4 regions of the Pedobacter sp. AC402 genome follow, and region 1 is predicted to be linked to each of the others. Evidence: riboswitches for the same ligand, from Rfam matches in the RefSeq annotation. Region 1 holds a riboswitch; each other region holds the start of a gene.
The links. A riboswitch is a leader RNA that binds a small molecule or an ion and turns the genes downstream of it on or off. The one in region 1 is predicted to bind S-adenosylmethionine.
Positions count from the first base shown of each region.

Region 2: it holds a riboswitch for S-adenosylmethionine, as region 1 does, so the genes downstream of both, metH (methionine synthase) here and AC0IWE_RS08640 (O-acetylhomoserine aminocarboxypropyltransferase/cysteine synthase family protein) in region 1, are expected to answer to the same signal.
Region 3: it holds a riboswitch for S-adenosylmethionine, as region 1 does, so the genes downstream of both, AC0IWE_RS17970 (carboxypeptidase-like regulatory domain-containing protein) here and AC0IWE_RS08640 (O-acetylhomoserine aminocarboxypropyltransferase/cysteine synthase family protein) in region 1, are expected to answer to the same signal.
Region 4: it holds a riboswitch for S-adenosylmethionine, as region 1 does, so the genes downstream of both, AC0IWE_RS11180 (DUF4833 domain-containing protein) here and AC0IWE_RS08640 (O-acetylhomoserine aminocarboxypropyltransferase/cysteine synthase family protein) in region 1, are expected to answer to the same signal.

Region 1 is NZ_CEEDAI010000007.1:429,693-437,190, forward strand. It holds partial or broken gene AC0IWE_RS08595 (histidine phosphatase family protein) at 1-587, opposite strand, end outside; gene mqnE (aminofutalosine synthase MqnE) at 683-1,876, opposite strand; gene AC0IWE_RS08605 (hypothetical protein) at 2,281-2,598, opposite strand; gene AC0IWE_RS08610 (hypothetical protein) at 2,571-2,798, opposite strand; gene AC0IWE_RS08615 (aminotransferase class I/II-fold pyridoxal phosphate-dependent enzyme) at 3,030-3,569, shown strand; gene AC0IWE_RS08620 (PLP-dependent transferase) at 3,593-3,838, shown strand; gene AC0IWE_RS08625 (hypothetical protein) at 4,219-4,473, opposite strand; gene AC0IWE_RS08630 (hypothetical protein) at 4,454-4,906, opposite strand; gene AC0IWE_RS08635 (hypothetical protein) at 4,882-5,115, opposite strand; SAM riboswitch class I at 5,325-5,434, shown strand; gene AC0IWE_RS08640 (O-acetylhomoserine aminocarboxypropyltransferase/cysteine synthase family protein) at 5,702-7,033, shown strand; gene AC0IWE_RS08645 (homoserine O-acetyltransferase family protein) at 7,076-7,498, shown strand, end outside.
Region 2 is NZ_CEEDAI010000002.1:4,735-12,232, reverse strand. It holds gene metF (methylenetetrahydrofolate reductase [NAD(P)H]) at 1-731, opposite strand, end outside; partial or broken gene metH (methionine synthase) at 805-4,507, opposite strand; SAM riboswitch class I at 4,726-4,830, opposite strand; gene AC0IWE_RS01925 (Bax inhibitor-1/YccA family protein) at 4,944-5,687, opposite strand; gene AC0IWE_RS01920 (hypothetical protein) at 5,726-6,292, opposite strand; gene murQ (N-acetylmuramic acid 6-phosphate etherase) at 6,361-7,164, opposite strand; gene AC0IWE_RS01910 (S41 family peptidase) at 7,355-7,498, shown strand, end outside.
Region 3 is NZ_CEEDAI010000010.1:74,415-81,912, forward strand. It holds gene AC0IWE_RS17965 (peroxiredoxin family protein) at 42-1,313, opposite strand; SAM riboswitch class I at 1,450-1,556, shown strand; partial or broken gene AC0IWE_RS17970 (carboxypeptidase-like regulatory domain-containing protein) at 2,007-2,138, shown strand; gene AC0IWE_RS17975 (TonB-dependent receptor plug domain-containing protein) at 2,160-2,714, shown strand; gene AC0IWE_RS17980 (hypothetical protein) at 2,782-3,165, shown strand; gene AC0IWE_RS17985 (hypothetical protein) at 3,162-3,365, shown strand; gene AC0IWE_RS17990 (TonB-dependent receptor domain-containing protein) at 3,310-5,085, shown strand; gene AC0IWE_RS17995 (SusD/RagB family nutrient-binding outer membrane lipoprotein) at 5,097-6,533, shown strand; gene AC0IWE_RS18000 (hypothetical protein) at 6,895-7,095, opposite strand; gene AC0IWE_RS18005 (GntR family transcriptional regulator) at 7,429-7,498, shown strand, end outside.
Region 4 is NZ_CEEDAI010000009.1:183,943-191,440, forward strand. It holds gene AC0IWE_RS11155 (TldD/PmbA family protein) at 1-285, shown strand, start outside; gene AC0IWE_RS11160 (luciferase domain-containing protein) at 1,371-1,796, opposite strand; gene AC0IWE_RS11165 (hypothetical protein) at 1,799-1,996, opposite strand; gene AC0IWE_RS11170 (hypothetical protein) at 2,059-2,709, opposite strand; tRNA gene AC0IWE_RS11175 (tRNA-Cys) at 2,924-2,994, shown strand; SAM riboswitch class I at 3,020-3,119, shown strand; gene AC0IWE_RS11180 (DUF4833 domain-containing protein) at 3,420-3,992, shown strand; gene AC0IWE_RS11185 (hypothetical protein) at 4,239-4,778, opposite strand; gene AC0IWE_RS11190 (hypothetical protein) at 4,956-5,513, shown strand; gene AC0IWE_RS11195 (winged helix-turn-helix domain-containing protein) at 5,542-5,850, shown strand; gene AC0IWE_RS11200 (hypothetical protein) at 5,962-6,150, opposite strand; gene AC0IWE_RS11205 (LCP family protein) at 6,215-7,048, opposite strand; gene AC0IWE_RS11210 (glycosyltransferase family 2 protein) at 7,289-7,498, shown strand, end outside.

The DNA of each region.
Region 1 (7,498 bases):
AAACTCGAGACCAGAAGATTTACCATCTTCGAAACCCATTTTATAAAGTACTGTATTTTGATGTGGAAATTCAGTCATTTCGCTTAAAGGTTTTCCGAGCAATAAACATAAAAAGAAAACACGCATTGCCCTGCCATGCATGCAAACTAAAACTGTTTTTTCTTCAGGTCTGCTCATCAATACTTCCATGGGCTGTTTTAAACGTTCGTAAACATCCTGAACACTTTCGCCACCCTCAAAATGAGCTGTATAATTGCCATCCTGCCAGCTTTGTAACATCTCACGAAAGGCATCACGTGCATCTTCAGTATTCGGTTTTCCTTCCCAAACACCCCAGGCCAGTTCATCCAGCCCAGAAAGTTTTCCCAAGGCAAGCCTGAATCGATAAACTTCTGAACGGTTTGCCAGGTACGTTTTAAATCTGATGTATAAATCTTCTCGAAAGGAATATCTTTATAAGTTTGATAAAAGGCTTCAGCTTGTGCTCTTCCTAAATCATTTAAGTCAGAATTTATACCTCTGCCCTGTACTATGCCTTGCCTGTTAAGTTCCGTTTCGCCGTGGCGTATGATGTATATTTCCTTCATTAATAATGATTGATTTTGAATAGTTGAGTTATTGATTCTCGAATTAGAAAATTTGAATAATTTAATGGGAATTGCCTATTAAATTCAATCAATCCTTAATTCACAACAGGTAACTTATAATATTGTGGCTTTTTTTCTTCTTCAAAAACTACATTTTCGAAATCCGTAACCACATTATATAAAGTATCCCGTTCAACTGCTTTTCGCCCTACCTGTTTAATTAAATTAACCAACTCTTTAGTGCTCATAGCAGGGGTTTGTTCTTCTGCACCGGCCATTGAATAAATTTTGGTGGTATCATCTAAAGTGCCATCAATATCATCAACGCCATAGTTTAAAGATAACTGCGCTGTTTCACGACTGATCATTGCCCAATAGGCTTTAATGTGGTCGAAATTATCCATGTAGATACGGGCAATGGCATAATTCCTTAAATCTTCAATTACTGAAGATTCAGCCACATTACTCATCTGGTTATTTTGATTTCTAAACTTCAATGGGATAAATGTCTGGAAACCACCCGTACGATCTTGCAGCTCACGCAGTTTTTCCATATGATCTACCCGATGCCAGTATTTCTCGATATGTCCGTATAGCATCGTTGCATTACTGCGCATACCAAGTTTATGCCATTCTTCATGTATATCCAACCATTGTTGTCCGGTACATTTATCTTTGGCAATCTGCTCTCTTATTTCAGGGTGAAAAATCTCCGCTCCACCACCTGGTATCGATTGCAATCCGGCTTCTTTCATCAAACGCATACCTGTTGCATAATCGATTTTGGCTTTCTTAAAAATATAATGATACTCAACAGGTGTTAAGGCTTTAACATGTAAATCAGGGCGGTGTTGCTTAATTGCGGTAAATAAAGCAGAATAAAATGCTACATCATACTGAGGAAGTACCCCACCTACAATGTGGACTTCGGTTACAGGCTCGCCATCATATTTTTTAACAATATCGAGCATTTGCTCCATGGTTAATGCCCAACCTTCCTCTTTTTGCTTGATTAAACGAGAATAAGAACAAAATTTACAGTCGTAAACGCAAAGATTTGTTGGTTCTAAGTGGAAATTACGATTAAAATATGTTTTATCGCCATGTTTCTTTTCGCGAATATAATTTGCGAGAACACCCAGGTAACCCAGTTCGGCGTGCTCGTAAAGATGCACACCTTCATCAAATGTAATCCGTTCTCCGTGAAGAACTTTGTGTGCTATGTTTTGTAATTCAGTTGATAAATTGGTATCAGCTAATATTTTTTCAACTTGCTCAGTTGTATTCATTCCTGATTTATTTTGAACAAAAATACAATAATGAGCTGATTTGAAAATCATTTTCTTGTAACAAACCGCGATTTTTGAATGTTGTTCTTGATTATTAGCCACAGATGAAAATGGATAAACACAGATATTGATTGCTTTTTTAGGTGAGCTTAGCTGTGGCGTTAATATTAGCCACGGAAAAACGGAAGTCACTGAAAATAACAGTCAAACTCAAGTATAAATTGATGTTTCCCCGCTTGATGGCAAGATATGCAAGACAAAACCTGATTCTAATTTATATCTGTGGTTAAAAACCTACTACAAAGAGTCTAAGAAACTCCGTGTAAATCCGTGTTTTCGTGGCAATCCTAAAAGATGGTAAACAAAAAAAGCACCTCTTTACAGAGGTGCTCTTATTATGTTTTTCACAGGTAAATGTTTAAGCTAACTATCTTGCAGCAGGTACAAATGTAAGTACCGATGTTTGCCGTTTTACCACCAAATTCAATTGGTGATTTTAAGATCATTTGTGTGCTAGAAAGATCAGTTAATACCAAACGATAACCTTCAGTTACATTTTTAGCTTTATCTCCTTCAAATATTTTCTTGAACTGGAAAGTCTGGTCTTTAGGTGCAGCCGACCAGAAAATGGTTTGCATTACCGAACCACATGCACTTGATGCAGGTAAAGTATAAGAACCATTACCGCTATTGGTTAAATTCCAGGTACTTCCCGAAAACATTTGTATGATTTTTCTCCAAATAATCCTTGAACAGCACCATCTGGTAAACCTTCCAAAGCAATATTACTCACTACCCACTCACGAACAACAGTACCCCTGCTACCCGTTACACCTGCAGTTACTCTTTTTGCGGTATTACAGCTTTGTAACATTACTAAAGTAGAACATGCTATTGCGATAGCTATAAATAATCTTTTCATTTTTGTTTAATTTAATTTTCGTCAAACTTTATACATAAATCTTGCCAAAACGATTACGAACCTTAAATTAGCACCAAATTATTAAATTGTATTCCAATATTATTTCGATAAACATAAATCCTCATGAAACCCGAAACCCTTGCTATTCACGCTTCTTAATCTAGTTAAAAAGTACCACAGGTGATGTAACGCCCCCAATTAATCTGTCAACAACTTTTTTTCGTGGAGAAGATGGCGGTTATCCCGGCGGGCACACGTATTAGCAGGGTAAGCAACCCAAACCGGTCTGCTTTAGAAAACACTGTGGCTAAATTAGAGTATGGCGAAGATGCAGCAGCTTTTTCTTCTGGTAACACCTGCGGTTTGGCCATGTTCCAAGCACTGAAACCGGGTAGTCATATTATTGCACCCGATGATATGTACTGGGGAATTAAAAAACAGTTATTAACCATTTTTAATGATAGCCTGGAATTCGATTTTGTAGATCAAACTGATTTAAATCTGATACAATCGAGCATTAAAACCAATACCAAACTGATCTGGATTGAAACACCATCAAATCCGTTATTAAAAGTAACTGATATTGAAGCAATTGCTAATATAGCCAAATCAAATCACATTACATTGGTTTGCGATAGCACTTTCGCCTCTCCAATTTTGCAAAACCCGATTTTATTAGGAGCCGACATTGTGATGCATAGCAGCACTAAATACCTTGGCGGCCACAGTGATGTGCTTGGTGGAATTTTGAGTTACGGCAAAAAAAGATGAGCTGATGGGAGAAATTTCAATATATTCAACAAACTGGTGGGGCTGTTCCTTCTCCTTTTGATTGTTTTTTATTAACCAGGAGCATTAAAACCCTGGCTTATCGCATGAAAGGCCATTGCGAAAATGGAAAAATTGTAGCCGATTATTTAAATAACCATCCAAAAGTTGAGGCTGTTTTTTTGCCCCAGGACTTGAAAGCCACCCACAGCACCGAAATTGCTAAAAAACAAATGAAAGATTTTAGCGGAATGATGTCGGTTTTGAGTTAAAGGAGATGTTGAAGCTGCCACGTGAGGTGGTGAACAAAGTTCAGTTATTTGCTAGGCAACCAGTTCAGGTGGCGTGGAAAGTTTAATAGAACACCGCTATTCAGTAGAAGGACCGGATAGTAAAACACCAAAAAATTTTCTTCGAATTTCTGTAGGCCTAGAGCACGTAGATGATATTATCAGCCGATTTAGCGCAGGCACTGGGTTAATTTAATTAAACCGCGCCAGGTTTTAAAACCTGCGTGGCCTTAAAATTTACTTCGGATTACCAAACCGTACTCAACTTTAACGAATAGTTTGCTTCCAATGGTTCCGTTAGTTTTGCTGCCAAACGTTGAGAACCTGTATTGGCAGGACAGGCAATATCTCCTGCTGCATCGTCAAATTAATTTGGTTCCATTCGCTAACAATTCTTTCGGTACGTATACCTGTACTTTGGTAATTGAGTATCCCGAAGGAAGATGACGTACATAATAACCATCAGGGTGTTTCGTCCAGATGCCACTTGGCACATCACTTCTTGGCGGAGCCATACCCGCAACAATTGCATATTTTTCAAGATCCGCATAGGTATAATTTCCGGAAGCAACCAATTGGCGAATGTTATTTTCAGCTTCAAAAACCGCTTTCCACACCCGATGGCAATTGATCTTTTGCTTTTTCCATCACATCAAATGGCAAAACGCCCAATGCACCACCTTCCAGCTGAGTAAGTTGTTTTGGTGTTAATAATTTAATTGCAGTTAATTTAATCTGACCGTTATAATCAGCAAATTTAGTTCTTGCAATTATTGTCCATAATAAAGCCTGGATATCGTGTTGTTCTACATCTGGATGTTTTTCAGCACTTTTTAAAATAGATACCACAATTTCCTCTTTCGGACCTAAAACAGGCGCAAACATATAACCGTCTCCTTTTGATGGAGCAAAAGTTCCTGCTTTTAAGCAATAACTTTTATTGGTCATTTCGTAAAGGCCTTCACATAGTACAAATCCTCCATCAGGATTTTTCGGCAATAGATATAAAGGTTGTGCTTTTAAATTTAAAGTGGTGATAAAATCTGGCAATTTTTGGCCCCTCTGTTTACATCTTCAAAATTAGTTGTAATGGCTGCTGGTTGTTTCAAAAACCTATCTACACCTAAAGCTTTAGCACCCTGGGCAGTGCCTACTTTTAATAATTTATCTTTTAAACCTCCGAATTGAGCGCTTACATTGTTTAAACTTCCTATGGCAAATAGTAGCACTAAACATAGGGATTTTGTATTTTTCATCATGATTAAATTTAGATAGGTAACACAAACTTAGAATTTTAAGCGTTAATTTTATATTAAAAGTTTTAAGCCAATATTTTAACAAAAAATACATACCTCATTTTCATAAAGTTAACTTAAATTCGGAATTTTATTTTGTGAATTAAAATTAAATTCAGACATTTGAAATATTATTTGGCGGAAAGCTAAATAAAAGTCAATCTTCGCAGGTTGATTTATAAAGAAGTGGCGAGAGACTGGCTCGACGACCCACTGGCAACCCTCGAGAGAGAAGGTGCCAATTCCTGACCGGATAACAAGGTGTTATTTGGAGATATAAAATTAGAACTGATGAAAACATTAAATCTTCAATCGCTAAGCGAGCCCATTGCAAACCTGAAAAAGTCAGAAAAAAATTCTATTTCTTTTATTTGTTGCAACATGCGTGAGGTTACTTGTATGTGCTGTTGCATACAGTAGTTTAAAAATCTTCCTTTTTTGTTTCATTCAAACTGGAAGGTCCCGGGAAATCGGGATACGCCCTGTTAGGTTAATATTAGGCTAAGCCTTTACCTGTAGCTCATCAATCAACATTAAAAAAAAAGAAATTATGTCAACTTCATATAAATTTGAAACCTTACAATTACATGCGGGTCAGGAAATAGACCCAACAACAGGTTCCAGAGCAGTACCTATTTACCAAACCACATCGTATGGGTTTAAAAATGCAGAACATGGCGCAAATCTATTTGCATTAAAAGAGTTCGGAAATATCTATACCAGGATTATGAATCCAACAAATGATGTTTTCGAAAAACGTATCGCTGCATTAGAAGGTGGCGTTGCAGCACTAGCGGTAGCATCTGGTCAGGCGGCTCAGTTTATTGCATTAAACAATATTTTAGAAGCCGGAGATAGCATCGTTTCCTCTTCTCATATTTATGGCGGAACATACAACCAATTTAAAGTAGCATTTAAAAGATTAGGCATACATGTTGATTTTGCCAACCCGGATGTGCCTGAAGAATTTGAAAATAAAATTACGGATAAAACCAAAGCGCTCTACCTCGAAACCATCGGCAACCCTGCTTTTAGTATCCCCGATTTTGAAAAAATTGCTTCAATTGCTAAAAAATATGACCTTCCTTTGGTTGTAGACAATACTTTTGGCGCAGGTGGTTATCTATTTAAACCATTAGAACATGGCGCAAACATTGTTGTAGAATCTGCAACAAAGTGGATTGGTGGTCATGGTACAAGTATTGGAGGTGTTATTATTGATGGTGGAAATTACAATTGGGGCAACGGGAAATTTAAGCAGTTCTCAGAACCTGCTGAAGGATACCATGGACTGGTTTTCAGCGATGTTTTTGGCATCGGTGGACCATTTGGCAATATTCAGTTTATCATCCGTGCAAGGGTTGAGGGATTAAGAGATCTTGGCCCTGCCCTATCACCTTTTAATTCTTTTCTTTTGTTGCAGGGATTAGAAACGCTATCGCTCCGCGTTCAACGCCATGTAGATAATGCATTGGAATTGGCCACCTGGTTAGAAAACCATCCGCTGGTTAAAGAAGTTCAATATCCGGGCTTAGCGAGTAGTAAATACAACAATCTGGCTAAAAAATATTTAAGCAATGGTTTTGGCGCAGTTTTATCTTTTGAGTTGGCCGGAAGCAAAGAAAACGCAACACAGGTTATTGATAATTTAAAACTGGTATCTCACCTGGCAAATGTGGGCGATGCGAAAACGCTTATTATTCAGCCTTCAGCAACCACCCATCAACAGTTAAGTGAAACAGAACAGCTGGCGGCTGGCGTAAAACCAAACGCATTAAGGGTTTCGGTCGGTATTGAGCATATTGATGATATTAAAGCCGATTTCGAACAGGCATTCGCAAGTATCAATAATTTAACTACAGCAGCTCATTTACAAGCTTAACCCAACCCTGCCTAAGGGATTAAAAAACAACAACATTACAAAATGCATAACGCTAAACATGATAATACTCCAAAATCTTCTTCGGGAAATTTAGGCGCTACATATAATTACAATAAACAATTCAAATTAGAAAGCGGGAAAAAGATCCGAAACCTTCAGATTGCTTATCAAACTTATGGCAAATTAAATGCGAATAAGGATAACGTAATCTGGGTTTGCCATGCACTTACAGCCAATGCAGATGTTTTTGAATGGTGGGAAGGCCTGTTTGGCGATAATGCTTTATTTAATCCGGAAGATCATTATATCGTTTGCGCCAATGTTTTGGGTTCGCATTATGGAAGTACAAATCCATTAAGTACAAATCCTGTAAATGGCCTGCCCTATTACTTATCCTTTCCACAGTTTACGATAAGGGATTTAGTATCAGCCCATCAATTATTGGCTGCGCATTTGGGTATTGAT
Region 2 (7,498 bases), on a different contig from region 1:
AAGGTGCTAATCGGCTTTAAACCAGGTATAATTGGCACATTTATATCATTTTCCCGGCATTTTTTTACGAAATCGAAATACTTTTGGTTATCAAAAAACATTTGGGTTACAATAAATTCTGCTCCTGCTTCTACCTTCTTTTTCAAAAATTTAAAATCGGTACTCATATTGGGTGCTTCGAAGTGCTTTTCTGGATAACCTGCCACGCCGATACAGAAATCACTTTTAAAAGTTTCTACATCTTCGTGCAAAAATTTACCCTCGTTATGGTTTTTAATGTGTTCGATCAAATCTGTAGCATAACAGTGTCCGCCAGGAGTTGGAACGAAATTTCCATCTGCCTTACGGGCATCACCACGCAAAGCCAAAACATTATCTATACCTAAGAACTGTAAATCAATCAGTGCATTTTCGGTTTCTTCTTTGGTAAAGCCACCGCAAATCAGGTGTGGAACGGCATCAACTTTATATTTGTGGATTATGGCCGCACAAATAGCAATGGTACCAGGACGCTTACGGTATGATACTTTTTGCAGCAAACCATTTGCCTGTTCTTTATAAATGTAATCCTCACGGAGCGAAGTCACATCAATAAATGGCGGATTAAACTCCAAAAGTGGTTCTATGGCATCGTAAATCCATTGGATACTCTGCCCTTTTACTGGCGGTAATAATTCAAATGAGAATAAGGTTTTACCCTTTGCGTTTATTATATGGTCTGTAATCTTCATAGCCTAATCCCGAATAATCGGGACTTTAAATTTTAATTGTAATACGATTCCCTTCCTCTGTTGTGGATTGGGGTTAATAAGCTAAATTCGGACTTAACCACCGTTCCACTTCTTCAATCGGCATGTTTTTCCTGATGGCATAATCCTCTATCTGATCTTTGGTAATTTTTCCTAAACCGAAATATCTTGAATCTGGGTGTGCGAAATAAAATCCACTTACTGCTGCTGTAGGATACATGGCATAACTTTCGGTTAAATGTAATCCGATTTTATTCTCTGCATCAAGCAATTCGAATAAAGTGCCTTTTTCAGTGTGTTCCGGACAGGCAGGGTAACCTGGTGCGGGACGGATACCTGCGTATTCCTCTTTAATTAATTCCTGATTGCTTAAGTTTTCATCTTGTGCATAACCCCAGTATTCTTTTCGTACACGTTCGTGCATGCGCTCTGCAAAGGCTTCAGCTAAACGATCGGCCAGTGCTTTGGCCATAATGCTATTATAATCGTCGTAATTGGACTCGAACTCATTTACCAATTCATCAATACCGATACCTGCCGTTACTGCAAAACCGCCAAAATAATCCTGAATACCGCTTTCTTTCGGCGCAATAAAATCAGATAATGCATAATAAGGCTGCCCATCTACTTTTTCTGCCTGCTGGCGGAGGGTGTGGATGGTTACCAGTTTGGAGTTCTCAGCTTTCAGTTCAGAGTCATTTGACAACTGATCACTTTCAACTTTCAACTCAATATCATCTCCTACTGCATTTGCTGGCCAAAAACCAATTACGGCTCTTGCTGTTAACAGCTTTTCATCAAGGATGCGTTTTAACAAAGTCTGCGCGTCATCGAAAAGCTTTTTTGCTTCATCGCCAACATTTTTATCATCGAAAATTTTTGGATAGCTTCCCCGGAGCTCCCATGTATGGAAAAACGGTGTCCAATCGATATATGGTACCAGTTCTTCTAAAGGATAATTATCGAAAACCCTGGTGCCTGTAAATTCCGGCACCGGCAGGTTGGGTTGAAAATCGATCTTAAATTTATGCTCACGCGCTTCCTCAAGTGTTTTAAAACGTTTATCCGATCTTTTATTTAAGTGTGCTTCTCGGGCTTTATCATATTCGGCTCTTATACCAGCAATGTAATCGTCTCTTGTTTCAGGGTTCATCAAGGTGCTGCAAACGGTAACGCTTCTTGAAGCATCCAACACGTGAATGGCAGGACCTGAATAATTTGGTGCTACTTTTACCGCAGCATGGATTCTTGAAGTTGTAGCTCCTCCGATAATTAATGGAATGGTAAAACCTTCGCGTTCCATTTCTTTGGCAAAGTGAACCATTTCATCTAATGAAGGTGTAATTAATCCGCTTAAACCAATAATATCTGCTTTTATTTCTTTGGCCTTTTTAATGATTTCCTGTGCAGGAACCATCACGCCCATATCTACAATTTCGAAGTTGTTACAAGCCAATACCACACCCACAATATTTTTTCCAATATCATGTACATCACCTTTAACTGTGGCCATTAATACTCTTCCTGCTGATGAATTTTGATCCTGATCGGGATTATCCAATTTCTCTTGTTCGATAAACGGCAATAAGTAGGCTACGGCTTTTTTCATTACCCTTGCTGATTTTACCACCTGGGGAAGGAACATTTTCCCGGCACCGAATAAATCCCCTACGATGTTCATTCCATCCATCAATGGCCCTTCGATAACCTGGATTGGGCGGGCATATTTTTGCCTTGCTTCTTCTACATCATCATCCAGGTATTCTACAACTCCTTTTACAAGCGAGTGTGATAACCTTTCTTCAACCGGGCCTTTTCTCCACTCTTCATCTTTAACAACTTCTTTTCCTTTTGATTTTACCGTGTCGGCATATTCTACCAATCGCTCTGTAGCATCGTCTCTTCGGTTTAAGAGTACATCTTCTACCCTTTCTAACAATTCAGGTGGAATTTCCTGGTAAACTTCCAACATCCCTGCATTAACGATTCCCATATCTAAACCTGCCTGAATGGCGTGATAAAGAAATGCAGAGTGCATTGCTTCCCGAACGGTGTTATTCCCCCTAAAAGAGAAAGAAATATTGGAAACCCCTCCGCTTACTTTTGCATGAGGAAGGTTCTCTTTAATCCATCGGGTGGCATTAATAAAATCTACAGCATAATTATTATGCTCTTCTAAGCCGGTTGCAACAGTTAAAATATTTGGGTCGAAAATGATATCCTCTGCGGGGAAACCGATTTCGTTTACTAATATATCGTAACTTCTTTTACAGATTTCTTTTCTGCGCTCATAATTATCGGCCTGCCCTTGCTCATCAAATGCCATAACAACTACGGCAGCACCATATTGCATAATTTTGCGGGCACTTTCGCGAAATTTATCTTCTCCTTCTTTTAGTGAAATGGAGTTTACAATTCCTTTTCCCTGCAAACATTTTAAGCCATTTTCAATAACCGACCATTTGGATGAATCGACCATGATAGGCAATTTGGCAATATCAGGTTCAGAGGCTATGAGGTTTAAGAATTTGGTCATTGCTGCTTCCGAATCCAACATCCCTTCATCCATGTTCACATCAATTACCTGTGCACCACCTTCAACCTGTTGTAAGGCAACGGCCAGTGCGGCTTCGTAATCGCCACCTAAAATCAATTTAGAAAATTTTGGCGATCCGGTGATATTTGTTCTTTCTCCAATATTTACAAAAATGCTTTCTGGAGTAATGGTTACAGGTTCCAATCCGCTTAAACGCATGTAGGGTTCAAGTACAGGGATTTTCCGTGGTTCGGCTTTTCTTGCATTTTTGGCAATACAACCAATATGATCTGGCGTGGTACCGCAACAGCCTCCAACAATATTAACGAAGCCTGATGCAATAAAATCATCTACCAAATGTGCTGTTTCATGCGGCTGCTCAATCGTATGCGCCGAACTCATTTGGTAAACCTGCGTTTGGATAGGCCGATACATAGCAGCCTGCTTTTGCAGCAAGTTCTTCTATATGCGGCCGCATTTCTTTAGCTCCTAAAGCACAGTTAAAACCGATACTTAAAGGTTTTGCATGCATTACAGAGTTTAAAAAAGCTTCGGCAGTTTGGCCTGAAAGTGTTCTGCCGGAAGCATCGGTAATGGTACCAGAAATCATAATTTCCAGTTTACGACCAATAACTTCCTCATATTTTTTAATGGCTACAATAGCCACTTTAGCATTTAAGGTATCAAAAATGGTTTCGATTAATAAGACGTCTGAACCTCCATCTACCAAACCACGTACCTGCTCGTAATAAGCTGCTTCGAGTTCATCAAAATAAACCGCTCTAAAACCAGGGTCGTTTACATTCGGCGACATGGAAAGGGTGCGGTTGGTTGGGCCTATAGCACCGGCAACGAAACACTTACGGTCTGGATTTGCAGCCATAAATTCGTTTACAGATTCTTTTGCCACACGCGCCCCTTCGAAACTCATTTCATAAGAGAGATCTTCCATCTGGTAATCGGCCATAGAAATGCGCTGGGTACTGAACGTATTGGTTTCGATAATATCGGCACCAGCTGCCAAATACTCCAGGTGTATGGTTTTAATAATATCCGGACGTGTAATGTTAAGCAAATCATTATTGCCTTTTACATCACAAGGATGATTTTTAAATCGCTCGCCTCTAAAATCTTCTTCTGTTAAAGTATATCGCTGAATCATGGTACCCATTGCACCATCGATCACCAAAATACGTTTCTCTAATTCTTCTCTTATGCTCATTCTTGTTGTAAGATTTGAGATATGAGATACGGGATGTCAGAAATCAGATATGAGATATGAGATATGAGGTGTAAGATATATGAAATTGGGTAGACGCTATGTCTCAACTTTCAAATCTACGGTCTCAAATCTATGGTCTCAGATCTATACTCTCAAATCTATAATCTCAAGTCTCTAAAAGGCTTATTTAAAAAGTTGGTACGTGAATCGTAATCCTAAACTTATCTGGTCCCGAATAATTCAGGATAGAATTTAGCACCTTGTACGGTTACAGGTTGCTAAGACTTCGTTGGGTCTAATCCCTCCGTCTTTCTTAATAAGCATACAAAAATGCAACAAAGCTACATCAATTCCAAAATTTATCGCTTTGCTGCCAAATAAAATTACAAAGGCCATGCAATTCTGCACGGCCTTAAGAATATTGTTTTGTTAATGTCTATTTTCTGCTTCCGAAAATACGTAGTAAGAAAAGGAAGATATTGATGAAATCCAGATATAAATTTAAAGCCGCCATTATTGCCAGTTTTTTAGTATCTGCTTCTGGAATTGCTTCTCCACTCTCTTGGATTCCCATCCCAATTCTTTTGATTTTCTGCACATCATATGCAGTTAACGCAGTAAATACTGCAATACCTACAAAGGCCATAATCAGGCTAAATTGTTCGCTTTTAATAAACATGTTAAGAATGCTCGCAATAAATAATCCAGCAACACCTACCATTAATATAGGACCAAACTTACTTAAGTCGATATTAGTAGTATAGCCCATAAAAGCCATAATGCCAAAAATACCAGCAGCAGCGGCAAAACAGGTAATGATTGAGGCTCCCGTATAAATTAAAAGGATAAAGCTTAAACTCACTCCTAATAAAATAGAGAAAAGCACAAAAACGCCTAATAGTGCACCATAAGATAATTTGTTAAAACCCGCGCCCATTAATAAAACTAATCCAAGTGGCGCAAACATGGCTACATAACCTAAAGCTGTTCTTCTACCTGTTTCAAAGTCGATTAACGACCTTAATGCACTCTCACTGTTCGAAATGTAAAAAGCCGAAAGCGTAGATAATAGCAATGCAACGAACATCCATAAGAAAACGTTTGCAAAGAATTTTTTAGAAACAGATTTTTCCTGTACAAAAACACTGTCCTTTTGATATTGATAATTTTGTTGTTCCATTTTAAATTTTGTGTATTTAACTATATAAAAATAAATATTTAGTTCAATCTTTTTGTCAGCAGTTCTTCAACTTTTTTAAAGAATTGTAAGGGCTTTAATGTTCGCCATGGCAGATGGTCAAAAGCACCCCCAAAGTTAATGTAATAATCGATGTTATTATCCCTGAACTCGGTAATTACATGCTCCTGAAAATTGATACCAACAATCCAGCCATCTTCTACTTCCTGAAACCACTCTTCGTAATAGCTATCGTCGGATGCATGGAAATTCAGTACATTTTCACCGATAAGGATAAATTTATTAATGCCTTCATCCATCATGAGTTCTAAAATATCGCGCTTCATTAACATTATATCGTTGTTAATGGCATCGTTCCACTCACCTATAAACTCAATAATGGCGTAACTGCGGTCGTAATCGGCATACAACACTTTCATATAAAGTGTATTGGAACCAAATTCGTCCCATTGCGGGTGCAATAAAAAGTTATATATCTGCTTATCGAAGTAAAGTTCAGAATATTCGGTATTGTAAAATGGCGACCGCTCATCTTCTGCCGAAATATAATCATCTCTCCACTGGTAATAAGGCTCTATCTCGTGCATAATTTTTATTTATTGAATAGATAAATTATTGAATGATTAAATTCATTCAATCCATTTTTCTATCATTTCTAATGTCCTGCTTCTACTGCTTTACGTACACTTCCGTAACGGGTTAACAATTCTGCGGCTTCATCGTAACCAATATTCAGTTCATCGGCAACCATTTGCGTCCCTCTATCCACTAATTTATGATTGGTTAACTGCATATCTACCATTTTATTGCCAACCACACGCCCTAACTGCACCATAACAGTAGTGCTTAACATATTTAATACCAGTTTTTGCGCCGTGCCCGATTTCATTCGTGTAGATCCGGTTACAAATTCTGGTCCAACCACCACTTCTACCGGGAAATCAGATTCTGCTGCAATAGGTCCGCCAGTATTACATACAATACATCCGGTTAATATGCCATGTTTGCGGGCAGTATTTAAACCCCCAATTACATATGGTGTAGTACCTGATGCAGCCAAACCCACCAGGCAATCTTTCTCATTGATATTGAATTCCTGCAAATCTTTCCAGGCTTGCTCGGCATCATCTTCAGCAAATTCTACAGCTTTCCTAATGGCGGTATCGCCACCGGCAATAATGCCCACAACCCAATCAAATGGAACGCCATAAGTAGGTGGACATTCGGATGCATCTACCACGCCCAAACGGCCGCTGGTACCTGCGCCTATATAAAAAAGACGACCACCTTTTTTCATCCGCTCGGCAACTGCCGATGTTAGTTTTTCGATCTGAGGCAAAGATTTTTCTACTGCAAATGCAACTGTTTTATCTTCGTTATTAATGCCCTGCAGAACTTCTAACACCGACATCTGATCGATGTGGTTATAATTAGATTCTTGCTCGGTAACTCTGTTCATAAATTTAATTTTGATAAAATTCGGTAAATTCTTTTTAAAAACTGCCTTAAAAATCCAAAAATATGCGCTATAAATTTCAATATATACCCAGGTTGGGTTAATTTATGTTAATTATTATAAACAAAAGACACTAAAAAGCAGTTAAAAAATATATCAACCCGCTTATTTTCATAAATTTGCAGTAACGCCGATGAAAAAAAATACCCGTAACAACATGTTGATTGCTTTGAGCTATTCTGTTATTTTAATAGCAGGCATGTTTTTGGGCATAAAATTTATTAAAGATCAAGGTTTTGGCGTAAAAAAAAGTCCTCAGCTTGCCAGCAACAGCGAT
Region 3 (7,498 bases), on a different contig from region 1:
ACTTTCTCTAATGGTCGGTGTCCCACCGACCATTTATTATATTATTTCTTCAACAGCGTATCAATCTCCGTATTAAATTCTTTCACAAACTCATCATAAAATTTCCCTGTTGCAGGGCCATTAAAACCGGTATGTATCTGTGCTACATTACCTTGTTTATCAATAATGATTGTGGTTGGGAAAGAGAGAAAAGAATCGAGGGCTGGCAAAGATTCAGATACCACCTGTTTATCAGCAGTACCGGCAAGTACCTGATCGTACTCAATACCAAAGCGTTCGCGGAAGCGGTTCATTACTTTTTTAGCGTATTCAGGCTCGGTAGAGCGTTCGTAATGCAAGGCAATAATTTCAACACCCCGTTTTTTGTTTTCTTTATACCATGGTGCAATAAAAGTAGCTTCATCTACACAGTTAGGGCACCAGCTCCCTGTTATGGTTAATATCACAACTTTATTTTTGTATTTTTCATCCTTTAGTGAAATCTTTTTACCATTTACATCAGGGAAACTGAAATCGAGTGTTTTATAACCCTTTTTAAGGTAAGTAAGTTTATAAGGATCAGGTAGGGCAGCATCCTTATTTTTAGTTCCTGTAAATGGCTGACTTCCTCTTGCACCTAAAATCTCGCCTGTTAAAGTACCATCAGGTTGGAAAGTTCCTTTGTAATAAGCTGGTGAAGAACCAATAAAGCTGGATAGCTGAAATTCATTTCCTTCTACTATGCCTTCAAGAAATCGCGAATCGCCGGTTACACGAAGAAAAGTACCTGTAAGTTTATTGCCTGTTTGCTTAAATAGCCCTACAGTTTTTTCCTCTTTGCCATTAGGCGATTTAAAAACTACATGGTAACTGCCAGAATAATCTGCTGTGGCGGGTTTATTATTGGAATTAAAACGGAAGTTTTTGCGTTGAGCAACAATTGTTAAAGGTTTACCTGTTTTATCCTGTTTTCGTAATGTACCATTTAGCTGGTCACCATCAATCGCAAAGGCCAGTTCGTTATCAAATTGATCAAGTTTAACAAAAAGAGAATCTGTAGTTTGCGTTACTACGCCACCTTCGAAACTTTCTTCAGCATTGCGAAAATATAATTTCTGCTGACCGCCTTTTTCATTAATCTCAAAGTTGAATGGAATTTCTAATCCTTCCTTTACTTTGGCTATTCCGCGCCAGTTACCCAATGCTACAAAGGCTTTAGTTGCTTTTGCGCTGGTTTTTAGCTTTTGGCTATTTGCTAAAGCAGTATTTCCCTGAGCGTATGTAAGTGATGTTGATATGGCCAATAAGGCTGATAAAATAATTTTCGAATTCATTAGGACTGTTTTAATCGACTAAATTAGTAGACAAATATACGGGTATATTGAGCAAAGAAAAAATATTTCAATAAAAATCTACAAAAACTATAGGATAAATGGAATTAGTTATACCTTTGCTGCAGTTATTTTAAAATACTTATCAAGAAAGGCGGAGGGAATGGCCCTATGAAGCCTTAGCAACCAGCTATTTGTTAGAAATGGTGCTAAATCCATCCCGGATGAATCTGGGATAGTTAAGTCAGTTGTTTGCATATCCTTATCAAAATATATGGGGCACTTCTGATTTAAGAGGTGCTTTTTTTTGCTCTGCTGCATTCTTGATTAGTAAAAATGTTATAAATAAAATCATCCAAATGGAAAAAACAGACGAGCAAAAATTAAATTATTTAAATCCTTGCACATATACCCGAATGTGTAAGCCCTGTTAGCACTGCTACCAGGTTAACAGGCTTTTTCTAGGCTAACCAATCCTTTAGTAATATGAAAATTAACACGGTTTAATCGTGGTGGAATCGTTTTGCCCAAATTATTATCCCTTTTACTAATTATTAACTACACACATGCTTAAATTTATTAAATCAACAGCGTTTATTCTGCTGCTCTTTTATAGCACAGCAGCTATCCGCTCAAAATGCAACGGTTTCCGGTACGGTAAAATCGGCAGATGGAGAAACACTTCCCGGTGTATCCATTCTTTTAAAGGAGACCAAGCAAACATCAATTACTGATGGTAAGGGCGCTTTTTCTATAAATGCACCCGATAAAGGTACTTTAGTATTCTCTTACATTGGTTTTAAAACCCAGGAAATACAAATCAGCAAAAATGGACCGATTTCGGTTGTATTGCAATCGAGCGATAATGCACTTGATGAGGTAGTGGTAACTGCGTTGGGTATTTCGCGACAAAAGAAATCTTTAGGTTATGCGGTTCAGGAACTTAAAGGACAGGATTTGGCTGAAGCGAAAGAATCTAACCTGGTGAATGCATTGGCAGGTAAAATTGCCGGTGTAAGGGTAACCAACAGTCAGGGCAGCATGGGTTCTTCGCGGGTGGTAATCAGAGGTGAAACTTCAATTGCAGGTAACAACCAACCTTTATTCGTGGTGGATGGGATTCCTGTAGATAATTCGCAGTTAAATTCTGCCGGGGCAAGAGATTATGCCAATACCATCTCGGATATTAACCCGGAAGATATAGAATCGATCAGTGTTTTAAAGGGCCCCAACGCGGCTGCTTTATATGGCTCAAGGGCTGCTGCAGGGGTGATTTTAATTAAAACCAAAACCGGAAAATCAAAAAAAGGATTGGGGATTGCCATAAACTCAAATGCTGTGTTAGAAACCTTATTAACGCTCCCCTGTTTATCAAAATGCATTTGGTCAGGGATCCGAAGGTAAATTCAGCTATGTAGATGGTGCGGGCAAAGGCATTAACGATGGGGTAGATGAAAGCTGGGGGCCAAAATTGGATGGAAGATTAATTCCTCAATTCTTTTCTAAAGGAGTTGCTGTTCCATTTGTTGCACACCCGGATAATGTACGCGACTTTTTTCAAACCGGATATTCATTAAACAATGGTGTATCAGTTGCTGATGCAGGAGAAAAATACGATTACCGGATTTCGTACAATAACCTTAAACAGGTAGGCATAGTGCCAAGCTCAGGTCAGGGCAAAAATTCATTTGTATTAAATACATCTCTAAAAATAACACCAAAGCTTACTTTAACGGCTAATGCCAATTATAGCAAACTCAATTCAGATAATTTACCTGGCACAGGTCGTCACGATCAACAAGTACGATGTTGCAGTTTACGTGGTTTGGCAGGCAGGTTGATATTAACCAGTTGAAAAACTATTTAGACGAAAATGGAAAAACGTTTAACTGGAACAACAGTTACTATAGCAATCCATATTGGGTGGCTTATGAGAATACTGTTTCGCAAAACCGTAACCGGATTATTGGAAGCTTGGCACTGAATTATAAAATTATCGATGGCCTTGATTTTAATTTCCGATCGGGTACCGATTATTATACCCGACAGGCGTAAAGTAAGAATTGCTTATGGTACCAATGGAACGCCATTCGGCTCCTACACAGAAAGTGCGTTTGCGGTGAATGAAAATAATACCGATGCAACATTAAACTTCAACAAACAGCTAAATGAAGATTTTAGTCTGGAATTGTTGGGTGGTGGTAACATCCGTAAACAATCCATTGAACAAAACGATCAGAGTGCGCCTAAATTGGCCATTGCCGGATTGTACACGCTTAAGAACTCACGCGATCCTTTAATTTCTTCAAATAATTTATCGCGCTTAAAATCGTATAGCGTTTATGCATCCGGGCAGATAGGATTTAGAAATTACCTTTTTGCCAACATCACCGCCCGTAACGATTGGTCATCTACTTTACCTGCACAGAACAGATCTTACTTTTACCCATCGTTTAACGGAAGTTTTGTAGCTACCGAAGCTTTTGATATCAAAAGTGAAGCCCTTAATTATTTAAAAATCCGTGGAGGTTGGTCTAAAGTGGGTAAAGATGCAGATCCTTACCGATTGATTAATACCTATGCATTTGGTGCGCCATTTAATATCGATCCGGAATTACTTAAGTTATACCCTGATATTGTAAGTGCTAACCCTCAGTTAAGCCCTGGATCGATAGATTTAAATCCCAATTTAAAACCAGAAACTACAACTTCTACCGAACTGGGTGTTGAAGCTGTGTTTTTTAACAAAAGGTTACGTTTCGATTTAAGTGCTTATAATACAAATAGTTACAATCAAATTTTGGCGGCCGATGTAAGTCAGAGTACAGGTTTCAGTTCAAAACTACTTAATGCCGGAAAAATTAACAATAAAGGGATCGAAGCACAGTTGGGTATTACACCAATAAAAAAAGCTTTTACATGGGATATTGATTTCAACTTTGCAGCAAACAGAAGCAGGGTAATAGAATTGGATGCCGAAAAATTATTAACCAACTATGTTGTGGCATCAAGCACAGCGCAGGTAATTGCTACTGTTGGGCAGCCTTATGGTTCGCTTTTCGGAACAGCCTTTTTAAGGGATGGAAACGGAAACATTATTGTTAATGCTACAGGTGCACCTGCTACAAATCCTAATAAACAGGTACTTGGAAAATATACACCAGATTGGATTGGTGGAGTATACAATACTTTTACTTATAAAGGTTTAAGCTTAGGTGTTTTGGTTGATGCAAGCATTGGTGGTTCTATCTACAATGGTACTTACTCAACTGGTACCTATACAGGTGTATTGGCTTCTACATTGCCTGGCAGGGCGGCAGAATATGGTGGTATATCTTATTATTATCCGGATAACAAGAAAGAGAATGGAACAGTTAGGGTAAATGGAACAGCACCAGCGGGGGTTACTGTTTATGATGATGGGGTTATTTTTGATGGCGTAACAGCTGATGGTAAGCGCAACGAAAAGATATTGCCCGCTCAACAATATTATAAATCATTCAGAAATATTGATGAATCAAGCATATTCGATGCTTCTTATGTTAAACTTCGTGAGGTGAAGTTAAGTTATAACCTGCCCGCCAAATGGCTTCGTCCGCTAAGTTTACAAGGCGTTTCAGTATCGCTTGTTGGCCGTAACCTGTGGATCATCCACCGCAATACAGTAGATATCGATCCAGAAGTGGCTTTTAATACTGGTAACGGTCAGGGTTTAGAGAGTTTATCTAATCCCAGCACACGCAGTTACGGCATCAACTTAAATGTTAAATTTTAAATATTTCGATCATGAAAAATAAAAAACTATATATACTCGCCATTTTAGCTATTGCATTTGCATCTTGCAATAAGGAGCTTGATGAAGTAAATATCAATCCGAATGCTCCGGAAATTCCATCACCAGATTATTTATTAACGGGAGCCATCAAAAACACGTCAGATACTTACTGGGGAACTACCAATAATCTTAATTCGAGTTTGCTTTTCGTACAACATTGGGCTAAAGTTCAATATACAGAAGAAGATCGGTTTATCTATTCGAACAGCAGTTTTACCGCCTTATGGGCTACAGGATATGCGCAGAGTATAGCAGGTTTAAATAAAGTAATTGAGCTGGGCGATGCACAGGCGAACCCGAATTATAAAGGTGTGGCACTTGTGCTTAGATCATGGGTGTTTTTATTGCTTACTGATGCTTATGGCGATATCCCTTATACCCAGGCCGGCAAGATTAAACAGTTTGTTACGCCTGTTTATGATAAACAAAGGGATGTGTACTTCAATATCTTAAATGATTTGAAATCTGCACAAAGTGTATTGAACGCTACTTCAGGTGCTCCAAAAATTTCTGGCGATATCCTTTACGGTGGAAACATTACACACTGGAAAGAATTTGCCAACTCATTACGTTTGCGAATTGCACTGCGTATTGCAGATAAGGAACCTGCAAAATCCAAAGCAGTTATCGACGAGATTAATGCCGAAGGAGGAAGCTATATCAATAGTAATGTTTTTAATGCAAAACTAGTTTACCAGGCTTCACCACAACAAAATCCGGTGGCTGCATCATTCGAAACCCGTAATGATTACAGGATCAGTAAAACCATTGTTGATAAACTTATTGGTTTAAATGATCCACGATTGCCAGTTTATGCTAGTAAAACGGAAAATGCGCCACAAGGATATGTTGGTATACCGAATGGCTCTACCAACTCTGAAGCGAGTGCGATTGGTTTGGCAAACTCTTCAAAACCAGGTGCTTATTTTTTAAACCCACTTGCGCCAGCAGTAATTATAAGTTATGCCGAAGTGCTTTTCGATAGGGCAGAAGCAGCAGCACGCGGTTTTACTTCAGAAAATGCAGCAGACTTATACAAACAGGCCATTATAGCTTCGTTTAACCAGTATGGCATAACAGGAAGCCCTGTAGATGCTTACCTTAACCAAGCAGCAGTACAATACGATGCTGGTAACTACAAAAAATCTATCGGTGAGCAAAAATGGATTGCTTTATTTGGTCAGGGTTTAGAAGCCTGGGCAGAACAAAGAAGATTGGATTATCCGCAGTTAACGGCTTCTGTAAATACAGTGTTGAACGGTAAAATTCCGGTACGTTTTATTTATCCAGGTACCGAGCAATCGTTAAACGGTCAGAATTATAAAAATGCAGTGAGCAACCAAGGACCAGATTTATTAACCACCAAACTTTGGTTTGATGCTTTTTAATTAAATGGTAAGTAACATGAAAATCTTTAATAAACAGGTTTACATCATTGCGAAGAACGAGGCAATCTTAATGCGCTGGCTAGTAGCGATCGTTTTATGATTGCTTCTACGTTTCTCCTCGCAATGGCGATAGCTTTACCACTGCAAACTGAAAATAATGTAGTGTTGAAGGGTTTATTATAAGATTTCTCCGCTTTGCTTTGGATAAAATAACGATTGATGGATAGATTTTATCAATGAGAGGTAAAAGTAGAATTCCAATAAAAAAAGCGTTCCAAAATTAAATCGGAACGCTTTTTTTATTTAATCTTCAAAGAAAGAGATACCTCACATCTGGAGATTCCTCTTTTTTTCGAGGTATTCATCTCGCTAAATCTTCAGCAGCATTGCTCGCCCTATTTTTTAAGTCTTCAGTATATCCTTTTGCTTTATCAGCCCATTGCGGTGCTTTATCCAATAATTCATCTACGATTGATTGTCCAGTGATTGGATCTTTCTTGGTGATATATTTAACGCCTGCATATACTGCAGCGCCAATAATTGCTGTTTTTAAAATTCCCATGTTCTTTTCTTTTTTTTATAATTAACATTTCAAAATCACTAAAAGTTTTAGATGATTTTGAAGCCCCGTTGTTACAAAGTTTTATCTTATTGGCAATTAATAGCCATCAGAATAGCATTATATAGGCTACATTTAAAATAATCGGCAAATACCATGGCGTTGGTTATAGCAGCATTAAATTGTAAATTACTATTTAAAAATTAATGATCATTTTATAAATCAGCCTTGCAAGATCGGCTTGCATGATAAATATTACATACATAATCATGATTAAATTTATATATTTCGGCCTAATTAACCTCCTATAAAATCGATTAAACCAAATATTGCTGCATGAATAAGGAAAAGCTGTTCAATGAAATCAAAGAGTTGAGCATCATAAATTCTTTCTCGAAGCACGAAC
Region 4 (7,498 bases), on a different contig from region 1:
TCTATTGATCAGCAACGTTATAATTTCCAGTTCAGCGCACAGCTGGCTTATGAAATTAAGGAAGGCAAGATAGTAGGCATGTTTAAAGATGCTGCCTACCAGGCCAATACACAAGAATTCTGGAACTCATGCGTACAACGTTGCGATAAAAATGATTATAGATTGGGTGGAACATTTTCTGATGGGAAAGGCCAGCCAGGGCAGGCAAGTGCAGTATCTCATGGCAGTGCCACCACTCGTTTTAATGGCGTAAATGTGATCAATACCGGAAGGAAATTGGGATAAACTTATCTCTAATGAAGTGCAACACAATGGAGAAATCTATCAAGTAAATATCGTGTCGATTTGCAATCGGGATTCATAAGTAAGGCGATTGTATCGCCATATGTAACTATGATTCTGCATTGAAAATGCAGCACTCATTGATCCTCGTTGCAAACGAGGATCACATACGCAACTATTTTTATTCGCATGGACTAATATTTTCTTGCTTTCACTAACGCGATCGTCATGCTGAATTTATTTCAGTCTCTTTTTGCAAAAATACACCCTGATCCTGAAAGTTTAGGACAGCATGACGATTCTCATAAAACGCTTCTAACGCAGAGATAAACTATAGATTTTTCGACCTAAAATCGGCCCGATTTGCAATTTGGATGCCCGAGAAAGGCGATTGTATCGCAATATGTAACTATAACCCTGCATTGAAAATGCAGCACTCATCGATCCTCGTTGCAAACGAGGATCGCATACGCAACTATTTTTATTCGCATGGACTAATATTTTCTTGCTTTCCCTAACGCGATCGTCATGCTGAATTTATTTCAGTATCTTTTTGCAAAAATATACCTGATCCTGAAAGTTTAGGACAGCATGACGATTCTCCTAAAACGCTTCTAACGGAGAAATTAACTATAGATCTTTCGACCTAAAATCATCCCAATTTGCAATTTGGATGCCCTAGAGAGGCGATTATATCGCCAATATGTAACTATAACCCTGCATTGAAAATGCAGCACTCATCGATCCTCGTTGCAAACGAGGAGTCGCATACGCAACTATTTTTATTCGCATGGACTAATATTTTCTTGCTTTCCCTAACGCGATCGTCATGCTGAATTTATTTCAGTATCTTTTTGCAAAAATATACCCTGATCCTGAAAGTTTAGGACAGCATGACGATTCTCCTAAAACGCTTCGAACGGAGAGATAAATTATTGATTTTTCGACCTAAAATCATCCCAATTTGCAATTTGGATGCCCGATAAAGGCGATTATATCGCCATATGTAACTATAACCCTGCATTGAAAATGCAGCACTCATCGATCCTCGTTGCAAACGAGGATCATGTTTAAAGTAATTAAAATTGCTAATACAACTTGCGGGCAGCTTTATTATACGATAATTTCAACAAGAACAGGGCATAGTCAACATCTTCAACATGCTGAATATAAAAACTTATCCATCCTGACTTTTTAAATACATGATGTTGTTCTACCCTTCCATCAAGCATCAATTCAGCCTTAATTTTTTGTGTAAAAAGAATATCTAGCAGTCCGTTGCTGTGAATATGAGCAAATTCTAACTGTTTGTAATTAAACTGAGAACCACCAAACTTATGTAGACTAACAGAGGTATCTTCCCATGTTAGAACTGTGTTTTCTATACCATCAATCTGATCTAGCCTCTGAGGATTACTAAGCAGGATCCACATTTTTATTAAGCTATCAAATATCAGAGCAAACAAGGGGATAGATTTAACAAAACTTAACCACCTGACTATAAATGAAAACATATTTAATTCTTTTCGCTAAGTACTTTAATATGATCCATTACGCGTAAATGAACATTTCTAGTGATACTTTCTGCCCATAAATCGTAATACCAAATCGGAAACACCTTTAAACTATACCAGCTATTACCAACAAGTGTGGTGGTTCCATCGCCATTATCTTTTAATAAAAACTGCCCCCTTTCAATATCAATATGCCCCATAATTTCAGGATCTTGCGGCTGCCCGATAATATCAAATGTTAAATCTTTATTGATATCAAAAGTTACGATCTTTTCATCAAATACATACCCATTGCTAAAAATACATTTTCTTCCCGCTCCTTTTTATAAGTAGTAACTGTAGTCTGCATTGGGCTAGGCATTCCTGCTTTAAAAAGCCAGTAGCTATTTGCCTGTTTGATTTTTTCGAACGCCACTACATTTTTCCAAATTTTCTCCGGCCTAGCTTTAATAACTATCTCGTCACTTACCATATTTCTATAATGGTGATCAGAAATGGAATCAGCTATAAAAACCAAAAGCAATAAAGAAACAATACTTACATTTAAGGTTTGATTACGCTTCTTAAACATTGCTTTACCAATAAATGCACCTGTAATTACAAAAGCAAAAATAAGTGGGGAAACAATAATTAAACAAATTGTTCCCTCTTTTAAAAAAATGTAACTCAATAAAATAGCAAGTAAGCCATTTAGGATAGAATACCAGATCAATATTCTGCTTTTCAGATTAAGATCTCTCCAAAACCAGGCGCTAATTATACCCATTAAAAGTGGTAAAATTACAAATTCTGAAAATACTAAAATACCATCTTTCTCACTATGGAGCAGATTATTTAACCAGATAATAAATAAGGTTACCACATTTGAGATAAATATTCCCAGCAGCAATTTTGATTGGAGAAACGTTTTCATATTATACTGATATTTGATCAAAAGTATAATATATTTTTAAACTTTCAAAAATTATTGAAAATAAAAATATCAAGTTTATTGAATTGATATAGAAATAAAACTTATGTAAGAAATTAAATTATCTACTAATCCTATAGAATATATAGTAATTAATTATTACTTTTGCTCAATATTCTTTAAAAGCTGGTTAAACGGCTTCTAAAAAAGATCATATAGTCATGTGGCCGAGTGGTTAGGTAAAGGTCTGCAAAACCTAGTACGGCGGTTCGATTCCGTCCATGACGTCTAAACATTAAATTGTTTACATACATACTTATCAAGAAAGACGTAGGGAATGGCCCTTTGATGTCTTAGCAATCTGTTGATTAACAAGGCGCTAATTCCTTTTGCAATTGCAGAAAAGATGAGTTTGAAAGCAGATTAATTTTCTGCGTTCAGCAAATAATCAAAAAGCTATTCCCGACCGAAAACTGGTAATTTAAATTTTATGATATGTCGGTATATTTTGATTATCCATCAATAAGGGATTTTTTTGAGATTCAGAGGGAACAATTCCTGCGAAAAATTAGATGATTATGAACATTGTAGGGCAGAATCGGATCGGCTTTATAATGCACAGCGAAATGAAAATGAGGAAACAATTTCGGCAGAAGATCAACATCAAAAAACACCTAATTCATACTACCGCTCTTCTACATAAAAAAATTAAAATGTACCAAACACCTTTAAGAATATCAAAAACACTATTTACAATTGTTTTAAGCCTTGTAATTTTTTCAACTCAAAGCCATGCACAAGGTAAAGATCCATCCCCTATCAATTTTCCGACACCAAAAAATATAGATCATTTGCTATTTTATATTCAACGTGATCCAAATACGAATACCCTCATTTATGCGCAAAACCTTAAAGAAAATGGCACTATCAATGCTGAAAATCCTATTCAGGTGTATTGGATCAGGTATGGCGAGAAAGGGCAAAAAAAAGACCTGGGGTACATCCAAAGGAAGTTTGCTTATGGCATTGATACAAAAGCATTGGGGAAGGATAAATATGAATTTAGATTTGTATCACACAAAAAACTGCCATTTTATTTACAAAGATATAATGATAAAAGCTACCATGTTTCGGTAACAATAAACAACCGGACAATAAGGGTTACGCGATTATTTGTGAGGATACAAGGTGGCAGTTTCTGGCTCCCAAATGTGAAATATGCAGAAATTGAAGGCACTGAAGAATCAACTGGTAAACCTACAGTGGAGCGGATAAACGTGAAGTAAAATAACGGTCAATAGTTTAGACAACTGTTTTTTACTACAAAACACTGATGTCAACGCCATAGACATTCATTATTACTTAAGCTTCAATGTACTTATATTACTTATAGGATAAAAGAGAGAAATGGTCTGTGGAGACACAGACCATGGATTCAGGTAACAGTAAAATTCATTATTACCTAAGCTTCAATGAACTTATAGGATAAAAGAAAGAAATGATCTGTGGAGACACAGACCATGGATTCATACTCAGCAACCACCTTTTTTAGGAATGCGTTTAAAAATAACCTGATGATCTCGCTCCACATATTCGCAGGATATTATTGGATACGAGTACTTGGGTGCATGTGATATATTGTGGCTTTTAATCATTATTTTGTCGTTAACTTTCAGGCTATGCAATTGTTCAAGTTGTGACTTTTCCGGCTCAAATTGTAAAATATAATCGTCGCTATTAACCCTAACCATCACAGCAAAACCTAACCTTGATCCTGGTGGAAGCGAAAGAGAAGTTACAACAGCTTCCATATTGGTAAAAGCAGTTGTATGCTTCCTTATTTTAGCCGCACTTGTAAACACTCTTTTACCTTCAGGAGAAGCCTCCCATTTTTTGTACTTAATGCCATCGGGTGTAGACTCCCACTTTTTTCTTTCGGCATTCCTTTCAGCAATAGAACGCGGCTTTGAAGACGGCTTCTTAGTCGTATCATTCCCAATTTCAGGATTAGCAAATACTAATCCGCCCACCACAACCAGTGGTAACATCAGCGCATAAATCAATTTTTTCATAATTTTTGTGTTTTACTAAATAATCAATGATTCTATTGGTTATTCAAAATGGATAGATATATTTTATTTTTCCATATGCTATCCTAGTTGATGCAGCAAAACTACCTTGATATTTTTCCTCTTGAGAAATTTGGATTGTAAATAAAAATGTAATCTTTGTAAATAAAAACTTGACGTATGCAATTCAGCCGAAATCTGCTTACCCGAAAACCTAAATACCTGGTTGTATTGATATTGCTTTCATTAATTGCTGTAATTTATGTGGCTTTCAGTGTAAGCGATAAAAATACTTTTGATTTCGCCAGAAGGGAAATTTTGCTTCGTCAAATCGGGCACGAACTGCTTTTACAGTCGGGCGATAGCACATCAAGAGTGCTTCCGATAAAAAAGATTTCTGAAAATGAATATCAAATCAGCTTTGAGAAGGAACTTACTTTTAAAACCGATTCTTTATTGAACACCACAGTGCATGTGTTGGCTAAAGATCCAATGGCAACTGATTATGTTGTAAACGTGGTGAACAGTGCTAACCAAAGTGTAACCTATGGCTTTGCAGTGGCTAAAAACAAACGAGATGATATTGTGGCTTGCAAAGGAAGGAAGCAACCAAAAGCGAGTTACATGATTGATCTTAAATTTAAACCGACAGGTACAATTACGGCAAAGAAACACTTTTTATTGGGCAGCATTCCATTTTTAGCGTTTGTTGGATTTATTTTTCTCAGATACTGTTAAGCCAAACAGCACTTCAGTTCAAGAAAGTATGGATTTGAGTATAATCACTTTAGGTTCAGTTTTATTCGACGCAAAGAAAAGAAAGCTGATTATAAACGAAAAAACGATAGATTTAACCGGAACGGAAACCCGCTTACTTTCAATTTTCGCATCATCACCAAACGAAATGATTGCACGAAACCGGCTGCAGAAAGAGATATGGGAAGATGAAGGCGTTATTGTAGGTCGCAGCCTGGATATGTTTATCTCTAAACTTAGAAAAAAATTGGAAATTGACCCTAATATCAATATCGTTGTTGTTCGTGGAAAAGGATACAGACTTGAAATTAATGCTTAAAAACAAATTGTAACCATTATAAATTTTTATAAAAGGCATTTGATTGAGGTTGCAGCTTTATTTAAGATGTTTTTAGCATAAAACTTTAAAAACGTTATATGTCACCCTGAATTATATCAACATAATATCGATCGCCACCAGGCCACTACTGCTTAAATCAATTTCAAACAGCACTTCATCGCTAACATCAACCTTGGTGTTTAAGCTTTCCAAATTAAAAATAATTTCCTGCTCATTTTCATCTTCAATGAGGCCGTGTCCACGAGCTTCATCTACGCTTAGTATTTTTCCTTTTCGCATTTAAATAATTGTAATTTATTAGGTATTAAATCAATTCACAAACCTCCGGTTGGTAACCACAGGTTTATCTTATCATATCATTCAGGTCATAAGATGCCGTTCTGAAATTTTTAATCTTCAGTACAAGTCCTACACCATCAATCCTTTCATTGGTATATAAATTTCCTTTCGGAAAGACCTGCGATCGCGGCAGGCGTTGTTTGTTTAAAAATGTGCTGAAAGTTTTAAAGTAATCTTTCAGGTTAATGTCTGTATCTATCATCGACCATAAATCTGATATATTTTTCAACGCTAAAGATTTATTTTTCACAGCATAGCTAATTACAGCTTTGGTTACATCTTTTTGTCGCTCAACCCTTGCATGATCGTCGTAACAAGTTCCAGCCACCCTAACGCGGGCATAAGCCAGGGCCTGGTCGCCAGTCATTTTAATAGTTCCGGTGCGGGTAAGCGGCAAAAGCGGCACACCCTTTAAATAGGCCTGTTCTCCTATATAATTATTTACATAATGGTGGATGCCTTTATTTATTGTTAAAGTTATTCCTCCAAAAGAGTCGATCACCCTTGCCGTATTGCTAAAATCGGTAACGATGGAAGAAACCAGTTTTGTTTTAAAATTTGCATTAATGGTAGAAATCAATAACTCCTTCCCTCCTAACCGGTAAGCAGCATTTAATTTCTGGTTGCCATATCCCTTTATATATACATACGTATCACGTAAGATAGAAGTTAACCTTACTTCCTTTTTTTTCACCGTAATAACCATTATTAAATCGGCATTGCCTCTTTTATTCTCTTCCCTTGAATCTGATCCGATCAGTAAAATCTGCTGAGCATAAAGCGAATGTGCAAACAGCATGAGTAATACGGTAATTAAGAATGTGGATTTGATTTTCATAGTTGTAGATAACATTGGTTTATAAATGAATTTTGAGGTTTTTAGTTGCGTGCAAAGCTACCATGAGGCTTTTGCCTCCCATATAGCCTTTTCTCACTAATTGGATCGGCTGCTGACTTATGTAAACGATACAGAGCGGCTTATAATTAACATTTTACAAGCAAATTGTACCGGTTGCGCATCATAAACCACCCAAAAAGGCTATAGATTTGTACCAGTGCTTTAGGTAGTTTTGCAGAAATGGCATTAACCTCAATCATTACCGTAAACTATAATCAGCCCGGAGTTACCCTTGATCTGTTGAACTCAATTCAAAATAATTGTGCTTTGGATGAGATCGAAGTAATCTTGGTTGATAACGCCAGTGATATCGATTATGAAACTCAGTTTAAAGCCAGTTATCCAACACTAAAATACATCCGTTCGGAGGTAAATCTTGGTTTTGCGGGA